DNA from 4 places in the Tepidibacter aestuarii genome. Region 1 is predicted to be linked to each of the others. Evidence: predicted binding sites of a transcription regulator. Region 1 holds the regulator's gene; each other region holds the start of a gene.
The links. The regulator HrcA, encoded in region 1, represses chaperone genes, less so after heat shock. The targets are predictions, from matches to a motif close to TTAGCACTCNNNNNNNNNGAGTGCTAA.
Positions count from the first base shown of each region.

Region 1 (5,892 bases):
CGTTAGAAGTGCTCATAAATTAATTACAGGAAAAGAAATGTCTGTTCCTGATTATGAAGATGCTAGAGGTCAAAGTGGTTTAAAATACGGAACTGTAAATATTGGAGATAAGACTATTACTATAGCTATAGCTCACGGTACAAAAAATGCTAGAATAGCTATTGAAGATTTTAAATCAGGAAAGAAAAAATTTGATTACATGGAAGTTATGGCATGTCCTGGAGGATGCGTAGGTGGAGGCGGTCAGCCAATTCTTGCAAATAGAGATTATAAGTATATATCTTTAAGCTACAGACACAATAGAGCTGATACGCTTTATAATGTTGATAGCAATAAAAATATAAGAAGATCGCATAATAACCCTAGAATACATCAAATTTACGAGGAATTCTTGGGAAAACCATTATCTGATGTATCTCATAAATATCTTCATACAACTTTCACACCTAGAGGTAAATATCCATATTTAAATAATGAAGATCAAGAACAATAAGAAAAATTATGTACTTAATCAAAAAAGTAGCTATCTAAATCTCGTTTACACGAAACCTAGATAGCTACTTTTTTAATATTTTATATTCTATTTAAATAAATCCTTCATTTTATCAAAGAAGTTTTTACGTTGTTCATGAACTTCTTCTCCACTTTCTTTTGCAAATTGCTTTAATATATCTTTTTGCTTTTCTGAAAGTCTTTTAGGAACCTCTACTACAACTTTTACATACTGGTCTCCCCTTGCTTTTGATCTAAGTCTTGGAACCCCTTTTTCTCTTAGTCTAAATACAGTTCCAGTTTGAGTTCCCTCAGGTATCTTGTATTTAACCTTACCATCAAGAGTAGGAACTTCAACCTCATCGCCAAGAGCAGCTTGTGCAAATGTTATAGGCATTTCACAGTATACATTATTTCCATCTCTTTCAAACAATTTATGAGGTAATACATCTATTACAACGTATAAATCTCCTCTTGGACCTCCTCTTAAGCCTAATTCACCTTCTCCAGAAAGTCTTATTGCAGAACCATCATCTATTCCTGCAGGTATTTTAATATTTACCTGCTTTTTCTTGTTTATCTCACCTTTACCACTACATTTAGTACAAGGCGTTTCAATTATACTTCCAGTACCTGAACAAGTATGACAAGGTCTAACATTCATCATAGTCCCAAATGGAGTTCTTTGAGCTTGTTTTACCTCACCTGAACCACCACAAGTAGAGCAAGTCTTTTTAGATGTTCCAGGTTTTGCTCCTGTTCCAGAACATTCATCACAATTTTCACTTCTATTTATACTAATTTCTTTTTCAGTTCCAAATGCAGCTTCCTCAAAAGAAATAGTCATTCTATATCTTATATCAGAACCTCGTTCTGGACCATTTCTTCTTGATCTTCCGCCGCCAAATATGTCCCCAAACATATCTCCAAATATATCTTCAAATCCACCGAATCCAGATCCATTAAAATCGAATCCGCCTTGGCCTCCAAATCCTCCATTTGCTCCAGCATGCCCAAACTGATCGTAGTTTTGTCTTTTTTGAGCATCTGAAAGGATCTCATAAGCCTCATTTGCTTCTTTAAACTTTTCCTCAGCTTCTTTATTGTCTGGATTTCTATCTGGATGATATTTCATAGCAAGCTTTCTGTATGCTTTTTTCAACTCCTGGTCTGAAGCACTTTTATCAACACCAAGCACTTCATAGTAATCCCTTTTACTCAACTTATATCACCGCCCATATCATAATAATAGCTTGTGACTTTATTTGCCACAAGCTATTTATATTATTTTTCGTCATCAACAACTTCATAATCTGCATCAACAACATTATCGTCCTTAGGACCTTCTTGACTTTCAGCTCCTTGTGCTTGTTGATCAGCAGCTGCTTGTTGATACATTTCTTGAGAAACCTTATGGAATTTAGTCATTACATCTTCAGTAGCTTTTTTAAGTTCTTCTGAAGTTGCATCTTGCTTTTCTTTAACTTCTTTTAAATTCTTAAGAGCGGCTTCTATTTCTGCTTTATCATTTGCTCCTACTTTATCTCCTAATTCATTTAAAGTCTTCTCTGTTTGATATATAGTAGATTCTGCATTATTAACAGCTTCTATCTTTTCTTTTCTTTCCTTATCTTGTTGAGCATTCATCTCTGCTTCTTTAACTTTTCTTTCTATCTCTTCTTCTGAAAGATTTGTATCAGATGTAATAGTTATCTTTTGCTCTTTACCTGTTCCCATATCCTTAGCTGAAACATGAACAATACCATTTGCATCTATATCAAATGTAACTTCTACTTGAGGTACTCCTCTTGGTGCTGGTGGAATATCTGTTAATTGGAATCTTCCAAGTGTAGTATTATCAGTTGCCATAGATCTTTCACCTTGAAGAACGTGAATATCAACAGCAGTTTGATTATCAGCAGCCGTAGAGAATACTTGAGATTTCTTAGTTGGTATAGTAGTGTTTCTTTCTATTATCTTAGTTAATACGCCTCCTAAAGTTTCAATTCCAAGAGATAAAGGAGTAACATCTAAAAGTAATAAATCTTTAACTTCTCCAGTTAATACTCCACCTTGAATTGATGCTCCTACAGATACACATTCATCTGGGTTTATTCCTTTATGAGATTCTTTACCTATAAACTTCTTGATACCTTCTTGAACAGCTGGTATACGAGTTGATCCTCCAACTAATAATACCTTATCTATATCCGATGGATTAAGTCCAGCATCTGCTAATGCTTTTCTTGTTGGCTCCATAGTATCTTCTACTAATTTAGATGAAAGTTCTTCAAATTTAGCTCTTGAAAGATCCATATTTAAGTGTTTTGGTCCAGTAGCTGTTGCAGTTATGAACGGCAAGTTTATATTTGTAGTCATAACACTTGAAAGCTCTTTTTTAGCCTTTTCAGCAGCTTCTTTTAATCTTTGAAGACTCATTTTATCAGCTCTTAAATCTACACCTTCTTGTTTTTTGAACTCCTCAGCTATATAGTTGATTACTACTTCATCAAAGTCATCTCCACCTAGGTGATTGTTTCCGTTAGTAGCTAAAACTTCAAACGCTCCATCTCCAATTTCAAGTATAGATACATCGAAAGTACCTCCACCTAAGTCAAATACTAATATCTTTTGATCTTCATTAGCTTTATCAAGACCATATGCTAAAGCTGCAGCAGTTGGCTCATTTATAATTCTCTTAACTTCAAGTCCCGCTATTCTACCTGCATCCTTAGTTGCTTGTCTTTGAGCATCTGTGAAATAAGCTGGAACAGTTATAACAGCTTCTTTAACAGTTTCTCCTAAGTGTGCTTCTGCATCAGATTTTAACTTTTGAAGTACCATAGCTGAAATTTCTTGTGGGCTATAATCTTTTCCATCTATATTAACCTTATAATCAGTTCCCATATGTCTTTTTATAGACATTATAGTTTTTTCAGGGTTAGTAACAGCTTGTCTTTTTGCAGGCTCTCCTACTATTATTTCACCATCTTTTCCAAAAGCTACAATAGATGGAGTAGTTCTCATTCCTTCTGCATTAGTTATAACTGTTGGTTCTCCTCCCTCAAGCACTGATACACATGAATTAGTTGTTCCTAAATCAATTCCAATTACTTTACTCATATATATATCCTCCTTTAAATTCCATTTATATCTATTTTGATACTTTAACCATTGCTGGTCTTATAACTTTATTTGTAAACTTATATCCTCTTTGTAATACATCTACTACCTTATTAGGCTCAACACCTTCTATTTCATCTTGAAGCACAGCATAATGATAATTTGGATCAAAATCACATTCATCTGTTTGTATTTCTTCTACTCCAAACTTATTTAAAGTATCTACTAATTGTTTTAACACAAGTTCTACACCTTTGTAGATACCACTTTCTTTTTCATCATCAGCCGAAGAGTCAAGAGCTCTTTGCATATTATCCATAACTGGAAGTAATTCTGTTATTATCTTTTCATTTGCAAATAAGCTTATATCACTTTTTTCCTTTTCTACTCTTCTTCTATAATTATTAAAATCTGCTTGAAGTCTTTGTAGTGAATCTTTAGCTTCTTGTAATTCATTGTCTTTAGAATCTATATTTTCACAAGATTCCTCTGTTTGTTCAACATCTTGTTCAACATCTTGTTCAACCTCTTGATCAAATTCATTTTCAGGCATTTCTTTTTCCTTCAAAACTTTCACCCCTTAACAATCTATATTACAATTTCTTCTTAATAGAATTTTTTAGCACATCTCCTACGCAGTTGACTATAGAACACATCTTTGAATAATCCATTCTAGTAGGTCCAATAATCCCTATTTTGCCTATAACTACACCATCTATATCGCAAGTAGCTGTTATAACGCTACAGTCTTTTATTATATCATCATAATTGTCACTACCTATAACTATATTAAGATGTTCTTTAGTTATACCTTTGGTGTTCAATATATTTGCAACAGTCTGCTTTTCCTCTAATAGATTTAAAAAAGCCTTAGCCTTTACTATATCATTAAATTCAGGAAAATTGAATATATTGGTAACTCCATTTAGCAAAATCTCTAAATCATCGGTTTGAGATAAATTGTAATATATCCCATCTAATATGTTATCCAAAACCTTATTATAATTTAGCATCTTAGAATTTACATACCTAATAAAGTCTTCATCTAAATCACTCATTGTTTTTCCAATAAAATGTTCGCTTAACATTTTAGAGATTATATCAATTTTTTCTTGATTCATTTGCATATTATGTTTTATCAAGGTATTTTTAACAGCACCTTTATCAGTTATTATAATGAGTAAAATGCTATTTTCACTAACATATACTATTTGCAAATGCTTTATCTTACTTTCACTAGCCTTTGGCGTTAATGCCACAGACGTACAGTTAGTAAATTTAGAAAGAAGTTTCAGTGTGTCTTCTAATAAATATCTAACTTCACCCATATTTTTTATTATAGACTTCTTTATAAACTGTCTTTCTGGATCTGTTAAATCATCTTCCTTCATTAAGCTATTTACATATAGTTTATATCCCTTTTCAGATGGTACCCTACCCGAAGAGGTATGAGGCTGAATTAAGTAACCCATCTCTTCTAAATCAGACATCTCATTTCGTATTGTAGCTGCACTCACTCCTAATTCATACTTTTTTGATATGGTCCTAGATCCTACAGCTTCAGCATTCTCAATATAATCACTTATTATTGCCTCAAGTATCTTTCTTTTTCTTTCAGTTAAACTCACAAGAATCACCTCTTCGCTGTTAGCACTCACCACATCTGAGTGCTAAAAACCTTATGCATTTAAAATATCACTATTATTTCATTTTGTCAAGATTACTTTTCCAAAAATTCTATAAACACTTTATTACTTATATCTATTCCCTCATTTGTAAGGCATAATCTAGAACCAACAAGCCTTACAAGATTCTTATTTTTTAAAGATTCCATTTCAGTTTTATACATTTTCATAAAATCAACTTCAAATTCTTTATTAAATTTTTTCAAGTCTATACCTTCATTCATCCTAAGTCCCATAAATATTTTTTCTTCTATCATGTCTTGTTTATCAAGCTTTTCTACATGTTCTATAGGAAGTTCAAAATCTTTTAGTTTTTCACAGTATGTTTTTATATCCTTGTAGTTTGAAAATCTCTCTTTATTTAAATAAGAGTGAGATCCTGGTCCAAGCCCTAAATACTGACCGCACTTCCAGTATAATATATTATGCTTACATTCCTTTTTATCTTTTGCATAATTTGAAATTTCGTATTGATTATATCCATTTTCTTTTAAATAATCTCTTGTGTAATAATACATTTTCAAATCTAATTCTTCATCTAACAGTTCTAGTTTTCCTTCATCATATAATGTCCCAAAGACAGTCTCATCCT
Region 1 covers NZ_OW235315.1:2,254,201-2,260,092, forward strand. Annotated here, with positions in the region: gene M2214_RS11155 (NADH-dependent [FeFe] hydrogenase, group A6) at 1-493, shown strand, start outside; gene dnaJ (molecular chaperone DnaJ) at 581-1,714, opposite strand; gene dnaK (molecular chaperone DnaK) at 1,777-3,615, opposite strand; gene grpE (nucleotide exchange factor GrpE) at 3,647-4,192, opposite strand; gene hrcA (heat-inducible transcriptional repressor HrcA) at 4,209-5,243, opposite strand; gene hemW (radical SAM family heme chaperone HemW) at 5,336-5,892, opposite strand, start outside.

Region 2 (5,892 bases), 1.6 Mb from region 1:
ATGATAGCAGTATGGATAATTCAAAAAGAGTTATGAGTTTGTTACTGAACACTGGAAGAATTCCATTTACACTCAACAACGATATAAAGATATTAACAAACGGAAATCAAAAGTTTGATGAGATGATAAGAGATTTAAGAAAGGCAAAGCACCATATACACATGGAGTACTACATCATAAAAAATTCAGATATAGGGAATAAAATAAAAAACATATTAATAAAAAAGGCAGATGAGGGAGTAAAGGTTAGAATACTTTACGATGATGTAGGCTGTTGGAGACTTTGGTTTGATAGAAAGTTTTTCGATGATATGAGGGAGCACAATATAGAAATATATCCATTTTTAAAATCGAAAATTCCTTTTATAAATAGAAGATTAAACTATAGAAACCATAGAAAGATAGCTGTAATAGATGGAAAGATAGCATATACAGGAGGTATAAATATAGGAGACGAATACTTAGGAAAAAATAAGAGATTCGGATTCTGGAGAGATACACATATGAAGATAAAAGGTGAATCGGTTTATATGTTACAGCTTACATTTTTACTAGATTGGTATTTTGCAACTAAAAATAGAATATTCGATGGAGAGTATTTTCCATCTATATCTTATAAGGGAGATAGTATAGTTCAAATAGCTGCTAGTGGTCCTGATTCAGACTGGGAGGTAATACATCAAGCTTATTTTAGTGCTATATCAAAGGCAAAAAATAGAATATATATACAAACGCCTTATTTTATACCTGATGAGAGTGTATTGATGGCTTTAAAAACAGCAGCTTTAAGTGGTGTTGATGTAAGAATAATATTTCCAAGAATAGCGGATCATAAGATAGTTCATTTAGCATCATCTTCGTATTTCAAAGAAATATTAAAAACAGGAGGAAAAGTATATTTATATGAAAAAGGATTTATGCATTCAAAAATATTGATAATAGATGATGATATATGTTCTGTAGGAAGTGCCAATATGGATCTTAGAAGCTTTATGATTAACTTTGAAGTAAATGGATTCATATATGATGAGAAGGTCACTAAAAGGCTTGAGAAGGACTTTATGGAGGATATAGAAAATAGTGAAGAGATAAAGTATGAAGATTATATTAATAGATCTGTAGTCCAAAAAATAAAAGAATCAGCTGCGAGATTATTCTCTGCTGTTCTATAGAAAATTCATTTAATAATATTAACTGATAATAATAATGCTTATTAAAATATGTATGATTTAATGACATTTTAATAAGCATTATTTTATTTATAAACACAATGCTACAATATAATTACGAAAATCGGTGAAAAAAGTAAATAAATACTTACTGAAAACTCTTGAAAAATCATTGCAAATTAGATATATTATAATTATAATTAGCACTCGAGTTGAGTGAGTGCTAAAAGGAAAATAATACAATGCATATTACGAGGAGGGGTTATAATGAAAATCAAGCCACTAGCTGATAGAGTAGTTATAAAGAAATTAGAAGCAGAAGAAAAAACTAAAAGTGGTATAGTTTTACCAGGAAGTGCGAAAGAGCAACCACAAATGGCTGAGGTTGTAGAAGTAGGACCTGGTGGAGTTGTAGATGGTAAAGAAATTAAAATGGAAGTTAAGGTTGGAGATAAGGTTATATTCTCTAAATATGCTGGAACAGAGATTAAGTTAGAAGGCGAAGAGTATACTATCTTAAGACAAAGTGATATATTAGCGGTTGTAGAATAGATTAAAAATTATACATAATTAGGAGGGGTTTTAAATGGCTAAAGAAATTAAATTTGCTGAACAAGCAAGACGTTCATTAGAAAAAGGAGTTAACAAACTTGCAGATACTGTAAAAGTTACGTTAGGACCAAAGGGAAGAAACGTTATATTAGATAAAAAATTCGGATCACCACTTATAACTAATGACGGTGTAACTATAGCTAAAGAAATAGAACTTGAAGATGCTTATGAAAACATGGGAGCACAACTTGTTAAAGAAGTTGCTACTAAAACTAATGATGTAGCAGGGGATGGAACTACTACAGCTACGGTTTTAGCTCAAGCTATAATGAGAGAAGGATTAAAGAATGTAGCGGCAGGATCTAATCCTATACTTCTTAGAAAAGGAATACAAAAGGCTGTAGAAATTTCTGTTTCAAAACTACAAGAAACTTCAAGACATGTAGAAAATAAAGAATCTATAGCTCAAGTTGCGGCTATTTCTGCAGGAGATGAAGAAGTAGGTAAGCTTATAGCTGATGCTATGGAAACAGTAGGTAAAGATGGAGTTATAACTGTTGAAGAATCTAAGACTATGTTAACAGAGCTTGATGCAGTTGAAGGTATGCAATTTGACAGAGGATATTTATCTCCTTACATGGTAACAGATGTTGAGAAGATGGAATCTGTTTTAGATAATCCATATATATTAATTACAGATAAGAAGATAAACAATATTCAAGAAATATTACCAGTGCTTGAGCAAATAGTACAACAAGGTAAAAAGCTTCTTATAGTGGCTGAAGATGTAGAGGGCGAGGCTCTTGCTACTTTAGTAGTTAATAAGTTAAGAGGAACATTCGAAGTTGTAGCTGTTAAGGCTCCTGGTTTTGGAGATAGAAGAAAGGCTATGCTTCAAGATATAGCAGTTCTTACTGGTGGTCAAGTTATATCTGAAGAAGTGGGACTTGATTTAAAAGAAGCTGAGTTATCTATGTTAGGTAGAGCAGCTACTGTTAAGGTAACTAAGGAAACTACTACAATAGTAGATGGAGCTGGTAATGAATTAGAAATTAAAGACAGAGTAAATCAAATAAAGGTTCAAATAGAAGAAACATCTTCTGAATTTGATAAAGAAAAATTACAAGAAAGACTTGCAAAGCTTGCTGGAGGAGTAGCTGTAATCAAGGTTGGAGCTGCTACTGAAACTGAGCTTAAAGAAAGAAAGCTTAGAATAGAAGATGCTCTTAATGCTACAAGAGCAGCTGTTGAAGAAGGTATAGTATCAGGTGGAGGAACTGCACTTGTTAGTGTTATACCTGCGGTTGAAGAATTAATTGAAACTCTTGAAGGAGAACAAAAGATAGGTGCTAAGATAATAAGAAAAGCACTTGAAGAGCCATTAAAGCAAATTGCTACTAACTGTGGACTTGAAGGAGCAGTTATAGTTGAGAATGTTAAAAACTCTGATGTTGAAATCGGATTTGATGCTCTTAATGAAACTTATATAAACATGATAGAGGCTGGAATTGTTGACCCTACTAAGGTTACAAGATCAGCACTTCAAAATGCAGCATCTGTAGCTGCTGTATTCTTAACAACAGAAGCTGCTGTTGTTGATATTAAGTCAGATGATGCTGTTCCAGCTATGCCAGGTGGAATGGGTGGCGGAATGCCAATGATGTAATTAAAGAAGACCTTTTGGTCTTCTTTTTATTTTTGATAAAGTTTATTGTTGAGAGAAAAATAAATGGTATTAAAATACCATTTATTTTTTAAGTGTAGATCTTAAATTTTGAATATACTAAAAAAAGAAATGAAAAGACTTATAAGGGTAGGAGAATAAGTTAAGAATTGCAAAAAAGTCTACATTAAGAATCTTTACAATAAAGATTCTTTTTTATGTTAAAATAAGCTATGATAATTATTAGGGGTGATAGGAATGAAATTATCTATAAATCAGCTGAAAGAGTCTAATGCTTTTTTAAATAATTTATTTGAAAATATAACTTCGGGTATATTTTTGGTTGATAAGAATGTAAGAATACAAGAGTTTAACGATACATTCAAGGTATTGTTTAATAAACGCGATGTTGAAATATTAAATGGGTTATGTGGTAATGTTATAGGATGCATTTATACTGTTGAAGAAGGTGAGGAATGTGGTAATACTTCGAACTGTGGAAAGTGCTGTGTAAGAACGGCTATAAATAGGGCATTTCAAGATAAAAAAAATACTTTGAAGCAGGTTATGAATAGAGATTTCTATATCAAAGATAGTTCTATAAACAAACATCTTCAGTTTACAACAAAGTATATGACTTATAATGATGAGGATATGGTACTTGTAATATTAGACGATGTAACTGAGATTGAAAACAGCAAATTAGAGCTTGAAAGAAATAATAAGATTATACAAAAGTATAATGATAAGATAAAAAAGGAATTATCTATTGCTAGAAATGTTCAACAGAGTCTTATACCATATAAAACCCCTATATATAATGGGGTAAAATTAACGGCAGTTTACAAACCTTTGTATGAGGTTGGGGGAGATTTATATGATTTTATAAATATAGATGAGGATAATGTAGGCATATTTATAAGTGATATATCTGGACATGGAATAGCTGCTGCTATGATAACTACAATGGTAAAGGCTATACTTGAAACTAGTAAAGATCTTTTGTACACACCTGATAAGCTTATGGAGAATATAAATAACAAAATATTAAATGTAGCAGAGAACATGTATCTTACAGCTTTTTATGGAGTATATAATAACAAGACTAGAGAGTTTACATATATAAGATGTTCTCATCCTTATCCATTGATTATAAGGGATAAGGAGGTTATTGAGATTAAAGAAAGTGAAGGAATGATGTTAGGGGTATTTGATGGATTAGAATTTAAATCGCATAAAACTAAATTAAAACAAGGCGATAAAATTTTATTTTATACAGATGGATTAATGGAAACTAAAAATAATTCTGGGATTGAATTTAATAATAGAGTTTTTGAAATAATAAATAGTAGATCAGATAAAAATATACATGAGATTATAGAGGGTATAAATGAAGAGTTGGTATTATTTAAAGGCGATCAAGAGTATGAAGATGATATATGTATATTAGGGATGCAGATATAGCATCCCTAATGGATTTAATAGTTTAAGTTTTCAAACATAAAGTCTATTAAGTCTACAGCTAAGTGTAAAGTTTTATTATTATTATCTAAATTGGGATTGAATTCTACAAAGTCTATAGATTTAACTAACTTAGATTCTAATATTTCTTTTAGAACAGTCTTAGTTTCTTCAATGTCAAATCCACTGTCTACAGGAGTACCTGTGCCTGGAACAAATTTAGAATCTATAAAGTCCATATCAAAACTTAAATGAACTCTGCTTATATTATTTTGCCTTAGAGTATTTATGATAGAAGATATTGTTTCTTTAAGACCTTTTGATTTCATATCTTCAGGCGAATAAACATTAAGATTGTTTTGCTTTATAAGATTCATTTCACCTTCATCTAAGTCTCTAGCTCCTAATATGAATACATTTTTAGGATCTACTTTTTGACCTTTGAAATACAAGTTAGTAAGCTTTTCGTGACCAAATCCCATACAAGCTCCAAGTGGCATACCATGAGTATTTCCACTTCCAGATGTTTCATGGGTATTTATATCTCCATGTGCGTCCATCCATATAACTGCGAATTTATCATCGTGCTTGCTAATTCCTGAGATACTACCAAGACCTAGAGAATGATCTCCTCCAAGCATGAACGGAAAACTATTTGACTCAAGTGAAGAATATACCATATGAGCTAGGTTTGTGTTTACGTCGACAACAGAGTCTAGGTACTTCATATTACTATTTGCTTTGAATTTAGTATCATCTGATTCTGGTTTTACATAAAGGTTTCCTAAGTCATAAACTTTGTAACCATGTTTGCTTATAATAGATTCTATGCCGTTATTTCTTAATAAATCGGGAGCGGCTTCAGGTCCTTTTTTGTCGCATCCATAGAATAAAGGAATTCCTATTAAATTTACATTCATCTAAAAAACCTCCTAAGTATGTTAAATTATTTGCAGAAAGTATGTTAAAATTATATTATAATTATTACATATTTTTTACAAAAAAGAAAATAACAAAATAAATAAAATATTCAATGAAATTTGAACT
Region 2 covers NZ_OW235315.1:211,931-217,822, forward strand. Annotated here, with positions in the region: gene cls (cardiolipin synthase) at 1-1,172, shown strand, start outside; gene groES (co-chaperone GroES) at 1,437-1,721, shown strand; gene groL (chaperonin GroEL) at 1,756-3,387, shown strand; gene M2214_RS01070 (SpoIIE family protein phosphatase) at 3,643-4,848, shown strand; gene rocF (arginase) at 4,863-5,765, opposite strand.
Region 2: groES (co-chaperone GroES) is a predicted target of HrcA. The motif match lies at 1,370-1,396, and genes of this name have one in related genera.

Region 3 (5,892 bases), 1.3 Mb from region 1:
AGTTTTAAATGAACCCTTTATTATTGCCATAAAAAACAAAACGGTTCCACCTATTGCCATACGAATTGCACCAATTACAATTGGGTTCGCATTTTCTGGAGCAAAAGCCTGTGCAGAACCTGTTGTTCCCCATAATATCGCTGCCATTAGTACTAATAACTGTCCTGTTATATTAGACTGTTTCATAACTTTCTCCTCCTAAAATATTTACATAGATTACAAACTTTGAAATATAAGTTCTTATAATTATAATAAAATATATAGGAATAAAATTCTTTTCTTAAACTGGGGATATTTTACCCATTTCTCGGTATATTTTTCGATAATCACTTGGTGATATAGATTCATGATTTTTAAATAATCTCGTGAGTGATGACTGTTGCTCATATCCAACAAGTTGCGAAATCATAAGTAAACTTAATTCTGTACCCACTAAATATTCTTTAGCTTTTTCTAGTCTTAGTTTTTGAATATATGCATTTGGTGTCATACCAGTTTTTTTGTTGAACCATTCAATATAGTAAGATATATTAAAATTTTCAATTGCTGCCAATTCTTGAAGTGATATAGGTTTCTCAAGATTTTTATGGATATACTGTATAGAAATTGGTTTTAATTCCTCTGTTAGAAAACTACATGCATAGTTTACTAAATCTCCTAAACCTCTTTTGTTTGACCTTTGTGTTTCTTCTTGCAAAAGATATCTTATAGCTTTCCATCTATCATCAATAACCTGATGCAGTTCATGTTTAAATATATCTCTTGATGGAGCTAGGTTGATTTTTCTTGGAATATCAAGTACTAAAAACTTATTTATATTATCAGAGTGGAACGAATGAGAACATTTAGGTGGAAGAAAAAACAAATGTTTTTCATCTAAGTTTAGTTCATGATTATCTGTTTTTATAGATAAACTGCCCTGTAGTGGCAGTATCAACTGAGCATACAAATGATTATGTGTATAAGATATTTGTGTATAAGTCCTTGTTTCGCATAATAAACTATTTGATTCCATAGTCCTCCTCCTGTTCTCATATTTTTCTCAAGATCCATTTATTTTGATTTCTTTGTCATCACTTAATAATTATAAAATATGTCTACATTATTTATTGCTTGTTTCTTATTCTTCAATTTAAGCAATAACTCCTTTACAAATCCACCTAAATCATAATTCTCAATTTCTTCTAAATCTACCCATTCATAAGCATCTGCCTCATCATTTAACTGGACATTGATTGAGTCTGTTTTGCATTGATAATCAATGAATATGAAATGTTTTTTCTCATGGAATGTATCACTATATACACTTTCTTTCAAACTAATTAGTTTAATATCATATATATGTAGTCCAGTTTCTTCTAATATTTCTCTTTTTAAAGCATCTTCCATTTTCTCACCTAGTTCAATATGTCCACCAGGTATCACATACTGGTCATTCCATTTATTTGATTTGCAAAGAAGGATTTTTCCCTCTGGATTGAAAATCACAGCGCCAACAGTAGGTTCTGGATATTTGTTCATATTTTCACTCCTATTCATTTTCTCTTACCCATTTGTGCATCGTATCTAATATTGGCATGATTACCTCATAACTACCATTTTAGATAGTATATACCTAAAAAGTACATGCTTTTTTAATTATATTATATGGATATAAAATAATATATACAAGATAAGTATAAAATACAAATAAACCACTTTATATTAATTAAATTATTTTTATTTATTATTATAATTTTTTATTTCCTCTTGACAAATTAATTTGGTATTTTTATAATATAGTTAAATTAGCACTCACTTAATCAGAGTGCTAGCAAATAAAATTGAATTTAAAGGAGGAATTAATATGTTTGGATTAACACCTTTTAATCGTAATTCTGTTCAAAAAAGAAATGGTAATTTTGTTGATTTCTATAACATAATTGATGACTTTTTTAATGATGCTTATTTTCCAGTAAGAAATCTTCAAGATGATACATTTAAAATGGATGTCAAGGAAACTAGTAAAGAATATTTGATTGAAGCTGAAGTTCCTGGATTAAAAAAAGAAGAAATAAATGTAGATTATAATGACAATAGACTATTAATATCTGTTCAAAAAGATGAACAAATCAACGAAGAAAAAGGTAACTATATTCACAAAGAAAGAAGATCAAGTGAGATGAGAAGATCTGTCTATTTAAAAGATGTTAAAAGAGATAGTATAACTGCAAAACTTGAAAATGGTATTCTTAAAATTACCGCCCCCAAAACAGAAATTATTGAAAATAGATATAAAATAGAAATTGAGTAAGAGTATGTTTTAATTTATTTATATAAATATATAAAATAAGGCTATTGGAAAATTCCAATAGCCTTATTTTATGAAATCTACTACTAAATACGAATTAGTATCTATTGTTCAAGTATATCCTTAAGCTCTATTAAATTAGAAATCTCATAAGTAGGTTTTATTTTAGTTTTATTTATAACCTTATTAGGATTAAACCAACATGTATCTATACCGAAATTTATTCCTCCTTGTATATCAGATGTTAAACTATCTCCTACTATTAAAACCTTGCTCTTATCAGTATGCTTTATATTGTTTAAAGCATGTTCAAATATTTTCGGATCAGGCTTTGATACCTCAACCTCCTCTGATACTACTATATCCTCAAAGTATTTTGCTATAATAGATTTCCTTATTCTATTATCTTGGACATCTTTAAGACCGTTGGTTATTATAGTAAGTCTATAATCTTTATTCAGACTTTCTACAAGGTCTATGCTATCATCATATAAAAATGATCCAAAAGATAAATGTTTCATATATGATTTAGCAAATTCAAATTCATTAAATTCAACTTTTAATTTATCTGATAGTCTTTTAAACCTTTCAGCTTTTAATTTTTTCTGAGTAATAAGTCCATCCTCAAGCTCTTTCCATATAGCCGTATTTATTTCCTTATATACTTTTAAATGATGATTTTCATCATATTCTATATCAAATTCTAGTATAGTATTTTTAAGAGCCTCTCTCTCAGATTTCTTAAAATCAAATAAAGTCTCATCTGCATCAAATATTATAATCTCGTACTTCATAATAAGCCTCCTAATATAGTTAGTTTTTTAATCATAGCATTAAAATTTTTTATAGTTTTTATCTTTTTGAATAATTTAACACGCTTTAACATTCTAGCTTAATCTAAGATTCCCTAGTTCATAATTGTTATCAGCTTTTGCATTCAATATAAGTCCTATAAGAAATATAGCTCCACCGATTACCTTCCCTTTAGAAAAAATATCCAAGTATATATAATCTATAATAGCACTTGTAAGTATTTGTCCTATAAATCGAAGTATAACTATATAAACCGCTGGTATTTTAGGAACTATAATATTAGACATATATGTTGTTAAAACTCCTATAAAACCTCCTATAAAATATGGTAGTGGAATAGATTTTATATTCAAGAAAGATGGGATAGACTCCATCATAATACCACACAATATAATAGAAGATATTATACCCATTAAATAGTTTATAATAACTCCATTTATCATGCCTTCTCTTTTAGCAAGCTTTCCATTTAACATCATATTTATAACTATTGTTATTCCAGCTAGAAACGATAATAATATATATATCATCTTACTCCTCCTTACATAATAATCATAACTATTATTCCAAGTGAGATTATCGAAAATCCTAATATTTTTTCTTTCTTAATCCTATTGACTGGCATTCCAAACAATCCAAAATGCTCCACGAAACTAGACATTACAAGTTGACCAAATAAACTCACTCCTATAGCAAGTGTTATTCCTATTTGAGGTATACTTATATTGTTTAAAAGTATAGTTATAACACCTAATATTCCTGGTAAGAAAAGTATAAGCGGTACTTCCTTTATATTTGGAAGTCTATTTTTCTTTATTATAGATATAGTTATAATAAATATAAATGCTATTACATTAAATATTAAAGTACTCATATAAGGTCCTGTTATATTCGCTAGCATGCCATTAAAAAAAACCATTATAGCAAGTATAACGCCATTTATAATAGCTAAGTTTTTATACATATATAACGTCCTCCTTTGCTTTACAATAATTTATAAATATGATAACTTATTTATATTAATCGATACATGACATATGTCATTTTTAGGAGGTTTTATGAAAAAAATTTTAAATAATGACCTTTTAAACAATTATATTACTAAGCATAATTTAGAAACTATATTTGATGAAGATTTATTAAAACACGCTCAACTTCATTTTTATCTAAAAGGGGAATATATATTAAATACAGACTTTAATCTTGAATACTACTACTTAATTGTCGATGGAAAAACAACAGTATCTTACCTTTTAGAAAACGGTAAATCTATACTTTTAAAGTTTTATGATGCATTCAATACTTTAGGTGATATAGAACTTTTAAAAAATATTCCTATATGCTGCGACGTCCAAGCAATAGAAGATTCACATTTGATAGCAATCCCGGTAGATATAATCAAAAACGAATATTTTCACAATACAAAATTTTTACACCATCTAATAGATTCTTTAAGCGAAAAGCTTTACGCAACCTTAAATAATAGTTCATACAATCTTACCTATCCCCTTATAAATAGACTATCTAGCTATTTGGTTGAGTATATTACTGATAAAAATCATATAATTTTAAGTTCATCATTTAATGAAATTGCTCAATTTTTGGGAACAACTTATAGGCATTTAAATAGAACTTTCAAAGAGCTTGAATCAAGGTCAATTATAAAATGCGAAAATAAAACAATATATATATTAGACAGGGATAGACTTCTAGAATTATCTAAAAATGATTATATAAAATCACTTTAATGCTAAAAAAGTTAACGCATATAAAAAAATCCTACCATTCCTTGTGAATCAAGGAAAAGTAGGACTTTATATATTTATGCCTTTTTAACAACACTAGACTTTAATTTCATAGCTCCAAAACCATCAATTTTGCAATCAATATCATGTCCATCAGATGGATTATGAATTAAACGTATATTTTTTACTTTTGTACCTATCTTTATACTTGATGAACTTCCTTTTACTTTAAGGTCTCTGATTACTGTTACAGAATCACCATCGTTTAAGATATTTCCATTTGCATCTTTAATAACATTTATATCTTCAGTTTCTGATTCTAAAGTCCATTCATGAGCACATTCTGGACAAACAAGAAGACTTCCATCTTCATAAGTATATTCTGAATTACATTTTGGGCAATTTGGTAGACTCATCATAATTTCATTTCCTCCATTCGTTATCCTTAGTTTTAATATATAAAAATAATTTTAATTTATTTTTGTAAAAAACATATATCAGTTTCTTATCGGATTATATAGTATCATAGTCTTGTCATATTGACAAGCTTACTCCAGGCTCTCCTTATAAGTTCCTTTATAATGTATATAGTTCATATTTTTTTAAATCTGAATTATTAATTTAATTATTTAACCTTTTTTCTTTCTATAACTTCCATTAGATTATGTTTCTTTATCCTATACTGTAAGCCTTGTCTATGCAATCCTAATTCTTTAGCAGCCTTTGTAATGTTATAATTGTGCTTTTTTAGAAAGTCTAATATTATATGTTTTTCATATTTATCCATAATATTATTAAGATTAGTATCATCTGATAGTAGCGATCCATGTTTATCATTTTCATAGGAGTTATTATATTTAATAATACTTTGAGGAATGTCTCTTATCGTAATATAAGAATCTTCACATACACTAATGGCATATTCTACAGTGTGTAAAAGTTCTCTAATGTTTCCTGGCCAATCATAAGATTCTAATATTTTAATAACAGAATCACTTGTCTTGAATTTACTTCCATATGAAATCTTATTTATAAAGAAATTAT
Region 3 covers NZ_OW235315.1:3,596,880-3,602,771, reverse strand. Annotated here, with positions in the region: gene M2214_RS17795 (DMT family transporter) at 1-186, opposite strand, end outside; gene M2214_RS17790 (helix-turn-helix domain-containing protein) at 281-1,015, opposite strand; gene M2214_RS17785 (NUDIX domain-containing protein) at 1,078-1,521, opposite strand; gene M2214_RS17780 (Hsp20/alpha crystallin family protein) at 1,847-2,293, shown strand; gene M2214_RS17775 (YjjG family noncanonical pyrimidine nucleotidase) at 2,395-3,084, opposite strand; gene M2214_RS17770 (DMT family transporter) at 3,178-3,633, opposite strand; gene M2214_RS17765 (DMT family transporter) at 3,645-4,067, opposite strand; gene M2214_RS17760 (Crp/Fnr family transcriptional regulator) at 4,162-4,851, shown strand; gene M2214_RS17755 (zinc ribbon domain-containing protein YjdM) at 4,926-5,267, opposite strand; gene M2214_RS17750 (sigma-54 interaction domain-containing protein) at 5,474-5,892, opposite strand, start outside.
Region 3: M2214_RS17780 (Hsp20/alpha crystallin family protein) is a predicted target of HrcA. The motif match lies at 1,788-1,814, and genes of this name have one in related genera.

Region 4 (5,892 bases), 1.8 Mb from region 1:
AAAAACATTAAAAAACATTAATACAATTATATTTGGAATTATAAATGATGAAAATAATGGAATGATGAACTTTTTTATATTCAAACCACAAGATTTAACTGTTGAAAAACTAGCAATAAATATCATAAAAACTAAATAAGAAAAATTTAAATAAGGATTATTAATATCAAAAAGGTATTGCAAAAACACCCCAACTAAAGTAAGCTGTATTACCATTCTGCCTATAGAAAAAAACATTTTTTTATTTATATTAATACCCAACTTATTGTTTATTAGAATAATTGGGATTATAAAAAAAACTAAGCTGGCTATAGATAAATAAGAAATTTCATGTACATTCATTATTTACCACTCCTCTATTCTGACGATATTATTTTCACTCCAAATATTATCATGTGAAACTATTAAAACTGTCTTATCCAGCTTTAAAACATAGTCTACTACTCTTTGCTTCATATCTTTATCAAGTCCAGAAGTTACTTCATCTAAAAGCCATACTTTTCTATCTAATAATATACATATAACAAGACCTAATCTTTGTCTTTCTCCGCCTGAAAGCTCTCTTGCTTCCTTTTTTATGATATCTTTTGGTAGATCAAAATAATTTGCAACATCTAAAAACTTCTCTTTAGTAATTTTTATATTCTTATTATGTTTATAAGAAAAGACCTCAACAATTAAGTCCCAAATATTTTGATTTCTTAATTCAACATCTTGACTTAAATAAGCTATGTTAGTTCTAAAATACACAAGATTATTCTTCTCTAATTTCCTAGAATCAAATAATATTTCTCCTGAGTTTATCTTGTGAAATCCCAAAAGTAATTTAAGTAATGTTGATTTTCCTTTACCTGAAGGAGATTTTAAAAGTATTTTTTCCCCGTCCATAACATCCATATTAAAATTTTCAAATATAACCTTATCATCAAATCTTAAATTTATATTTTTAAATTTAATCAACGTCATCACCCTTTTCTTCTATTTCCCCAAATAGTTCACCTGCTTTCTCTTTTGCTTCATCTAAAATTTCTTCTCCTAGTTTTGTTGTCGTATAAAACTTTATTATTCTCCCGTCAACATTTTCTTCTGTTTTTAATAATAGACCTTCTTTTTCCATTCTATTTAACATAGGATATAAGGTCCCTGGACTAGTCTTATATCCATGCTCTTGCAATTCTTCCATAATCCATGTTCCGTATATAGGCTTTTCTTTAGCATGATGAAGTATATGTATTTGCATAAAACCTAAAAACAATTTTCTTAATATCTTATCTTTCATTTTTCTCTCCTTGTATAATTCATTTCGATATCGAACTACGATATCGTTTTATGATATTATTGTATTAAAAAAAATATATAATGTCAATTAACTTTCGGATAAAATAATAAACTCCTTGAATAAAATTCAAGGAGTTTATTATTTTATCATATCTATTTCATTATCTTACACATGTTATTAGTAAACTCTACAGGATCTTCTATAGGAAGTCCTTCTATAAGAAGAGCTTGGTTGTAAAGTAATCCTGTATATAACTTAAACTTATCTTTGTCATTTTCATAAGCATCTTTTAAAGATTTAAATATATCGTGATTTACATTTATCTCTAATACCTTATCCGCTTTTACACCTTGGCTCTCAGGCATAGCATTTAGTATTTTTTCCATTTCTATACTAAGATCCCCTTCATTTGATAAGCATACAGGATGCTTCTTAAGTCTCTTAGATGCTTTAACATACTTAACCTTATCAGCTAAAGATTCTTTCATAAAGTTAAATAAATCTTTGTTTTCATTCTCATCAACTGAAGTTTCACTATCATCTGATTCTATTCCTAAATCTTTACTAGATACAGACTTGAACTCTTTTTCTTTATAATTCATAAGAACTCTTATAGCAAATTCATCTACATCATCTGTAAAGTAAAGTATTTCATATCCTTTATCCTTTATAAGATCAGTTTGTGGTAGTTTATCAATTCTATCAATAGACTCTCCAGCAGCATAGTATATATACTTTTGATCCTCAGGCATTCTAGATACATATTCATCTAAAGTAACCATCTTCTTCTCTTTTGATGAATAGAACATAAGTAAATCTTGAAGTACTTCTTTATTAGCTCCAAAATCACTATAAACCCCATACTTTAAGTGTCTTCCAAATGATTCATAGAACTTCTCATACTTTTCTCTTTCATTCTTTAATAAGTTCTTTAACTCATTCTTTATTTTATTCTTTATATTCTTAGCAATAGACTTTAATTGTCTATCATGTTGTAGTATTTCTCTTGATATATTTAAAGATAAATCTTCAGAGTCTACTATACCTTTTACAAATCCAAAATAATCTGGAAGTAAATCAGAGCATTTTTCCATAATCATAACTCCGCTCGAATAAAGCTCTAAACCTTTTTCATACTCTTTAGTATAAAAATCAAATGGAGTTTTCTCTGGAATATATAAGATAGCATTATATCTTATCATACCATCAACACTAAGGTGAACATGCTTTAGAGGCTTATCAAATCCATAATGCTTTTCTGCATAAAAGTTTTGATAGTCTTCATCTTTAAGCTCATTCTTATTCTTTCTCCATATAGGAACCATGCTATTTATAGTTTCTTCTTGTACAACGTCTTCGAATTCACCTTCAGTTCCTTCTTTAGGCTTTTTAGTAGTTACATCCATCTTAATTGGGTATCTTATAAAATCAGAGTATTTCTTGATTATAGATCTTATTGTATACTCTTCTAAATACTTATCAAAATCTTCATCTTCTGTATTTTCTTTTATCTTAAGTGTAATTTCTGTTCCTACACTATCTTTAGTACATTCTTCTATAGTGTAACCTTCCACCCCTTTAGACTCCCACTTATAAGCTTCATCAGACCCAAAAGATTTACTTACAACAGTTACACTATCAGCTACTAAAAATGCTGAGTAAAAACCTACTCCAAATTGACCTATTATATCATGTCCATCTTTTATTTCATTATCCTTTTTGAACTGTAATGATCCACTCTTAGCTATAACCCCTAGATTATTTTCAAGTTCATCTTTATCCATTCCAATACCAGTATCTGATATTTTAACTACTCTATTGTCCTTGTCAACATCTATGCTTATATAGTAGTCGCCTTTATTAAATGTTATATTATCATCAGTCAATGCCTTGTAGTATATCTTATCTATAGCATCACTCGAATTCGAAATAAGCTCTCTTAAAAAAATCTCCCTGTGAGTATAAATTGAGTTGATCATAAGATCTAGTAATCTCTTAGATTCTGCTTTGAATTGTTTAGTTTCCAAATTTATCTCTCCTTTCACCCTTATGTATATAATCATTTTGTTAGCACTCTAAGTTGTCGAGTGATAACTCCTATCTTTTATATATCATATTTGAATTTTTATGTCAATATTATAGCGGCGGAATTCATCAAAATTCCGTCGCTATATAATTAATAACTTTTAATCTTTCATCTTATAAACTATAATCCCAACTATAGGTATAAGTACTCCCCCTATAATTCCAAATGCCGTTGCTATTCCAAAACTTTGAGCCATCAATCCAACAATCGGGAATAATACTAGCATAAATATGCTAAAACATACAGAATCAAATGATAGTATAGTTGCTCTATATTGTGATGGGATTAAAGAGTTTATATAATCACTAAAAATAGGTATCGTAAATCCACTTATCATACAAGATAATAAAAAGATTATAATAGAAAAATATCCTTTAAATACTGAGAATCCAATTAGTATAAAAATATTTGCAATACAAAGCATTGTAATAATAGTTTTCTTATTTAATCTTTTCTCTACAACATAAGCATACTTAGAGCTTATAGCTCCTAATACATTGGTTACTCCATAGATAATAGCTATTGAAGTTCTAGATATACTCATATTCTCAAAGTGCTTTTGACAATAAAAGTATACTGTAGTATCTATCGTAGATATAAAAGCGTAAAATAAAATCAAATATAGAGCTATTTTTCTTTCCTTTAATATCTTAAAGCTTTCTTTTAATTGATGTATAAATACATTTTCATTGTGACTCTTATGCTCTATATTAGGTTCAACATAAAATGTCGCACTACTTAATGCAAATATATCTATAAACAAGGCTAAACCATACGCATACACAAATCTAAAGTCAGAAAGTATTCCTCCAAGTAATATAGCCAATCCTCTTGCGATTTCCATGTAAAAGGATATTGATCCGTACGTCTTTTTGTATTCACCTTCTTTATTCAAAAGCTTCATGCTATCGTATATTATAGATTCTGCTGCTCCAGAATGTAGGTTATACGATAAAGCTGAAAATACAAAACTAAAAGCATACCCAGTAAAACTATCTGAACAAATCATAAGAACTGTTGATATAAAGCTAAAAATTCTACTTATTATAATACTTGTTTTTCGTCCATATATATCTGCAATAGCTCCAGTTGGAATTTCACATAAAAAGCTAGTTAAATGAAATATAGATTCTAATAAACCTATTTCTACCAAGGTAAGTCCTTTGAAGCTTAGGTATAGTACCCAAATAGCTGATGTTATATTAAAACTAAAGAAAAAGTTGTATACGTAACTTAATTTAATATTTTTTTGCATAAAAAATCACTCCTAATTTTGTATTGTTAAACATCGATAATTAGGAGTGTGCGTCTTTATATAAGGATTAAAAAATTACGACCTTATACTCGTAGTTTCTTAACAATGAACGCACTTCTCCCGTAAAAAAGAGATACGCCATTTTTTGAAACTGAACAACTATAAGCCATAATCTTCATTCTTAATCCTCCTTTACAATAGTATTTCCTTTATTATATATTATTTTGAATTTTTTTACAATTACATTTCTTTTCTATTTTTCTAAAAGCTCATCATAAGGCCATCCACCTTGACCATTTTCAAGTATGAAAAGTCTTTCAGCCTTTACACCACTTTTAATAAGATGGTCTATAGTTCTTTGAGCTCCACCTTTACCTCCTGGACACACTACTATTATCGGATTATCTCCTTCAAGTTTAGGTATTACAGCATCAACCTTAGCTCTTTCTTCATCAGTTTTAACTGGATAGGCTTTTGTAGATATAGCTCCTTTTATATGATGCGCATTCCACTCTTCTTCAACCTGTATATCCACAAGTGTTATATCATCACCATTTTCAATTGCTTCTTTAACCTGTTCTGCGGTATAGTACTGATACGTCTTTTCTTCTCCTGTATTTTCTTGTACCTCATTTGATCCACATCCTACTACAGATACAGCAAGGATCATCATTAATAACAATGCTAAAATTTTCTTTTTCATAGTCTTGTCCCCCTTTAATAGTTATCTTTCTAACTCGATATTATGTACAACTCACTTCATCTAAAGTAACGTCATGCTTATTATATAACCAAATTGTATATTTTTGTTATAAAAAAACTCTATGCTATCAATCATCGTGATAGAGTTTTTTTATTTGTTATAAATAAGTTTTTTACATCTATTTTAAGCACTTAACTATACTATTAATAGTGTAATTAACTTCATCAATAGTATTAAAATGACTAAAGCTGAATCTTACTGTGCCATCAGGAAAAGTTCCTAAAGTTTTATGTGCAAAAGGAGCACAATGAAGTCCGCATCTTGTCATAATACCAAAATCTTCATAAAGCTTATATGATATAGCTGCATTATCATACTCTTTAAAATCTATAGAAACTAAAGCTGTTCTTCCCTCTATTCCGCTTTTCCCTATTACCCTTATATTTTCTATATTATTAACTTTTTCTAAAAATACATTTAAAAGATTTAATTCTTTTTCTCTTATTGAATCTATTCCTTCTTCAAACAAATATTTCAAAGAAGCATTAAGTCCATATATTCCAGGAATA
Region 4 covers NZ_OW235315.1:442,903-448,794, reverse strand. Annotated here, with positions in the region: gene M2214_RS02155 (ABC transporter permease) at 1-342, opposite strand, end outside; gene M2214_RS02150 (ABC transporter ATP-binding protein) at 346-960, opposite strand; gene M2214_RS02145 (PadR family transcriptional regulator) at 953-1,279, opposite strand; gene htpG (molecular chaperone HtpG) at 1,432-3,306, opposite strand; gene M2214_RS02135 (MFS transporter) at 3,466-4,620, opposite strand; gene M2214_RS02130 (rhodanese-like domain-containing protein) at 4,874-5,323, opposite strand; gene M2214_RS02125 (aminotransferase class V-fold PLP-dependent enzyme) at 5,502-5,892, opposite strand, start outside.
Region 4: htpG (molecular chaperone HtpG) is a predicted target of HrcA. The motif match lies at 3,347-3,373, and genes of this name have one in related genera.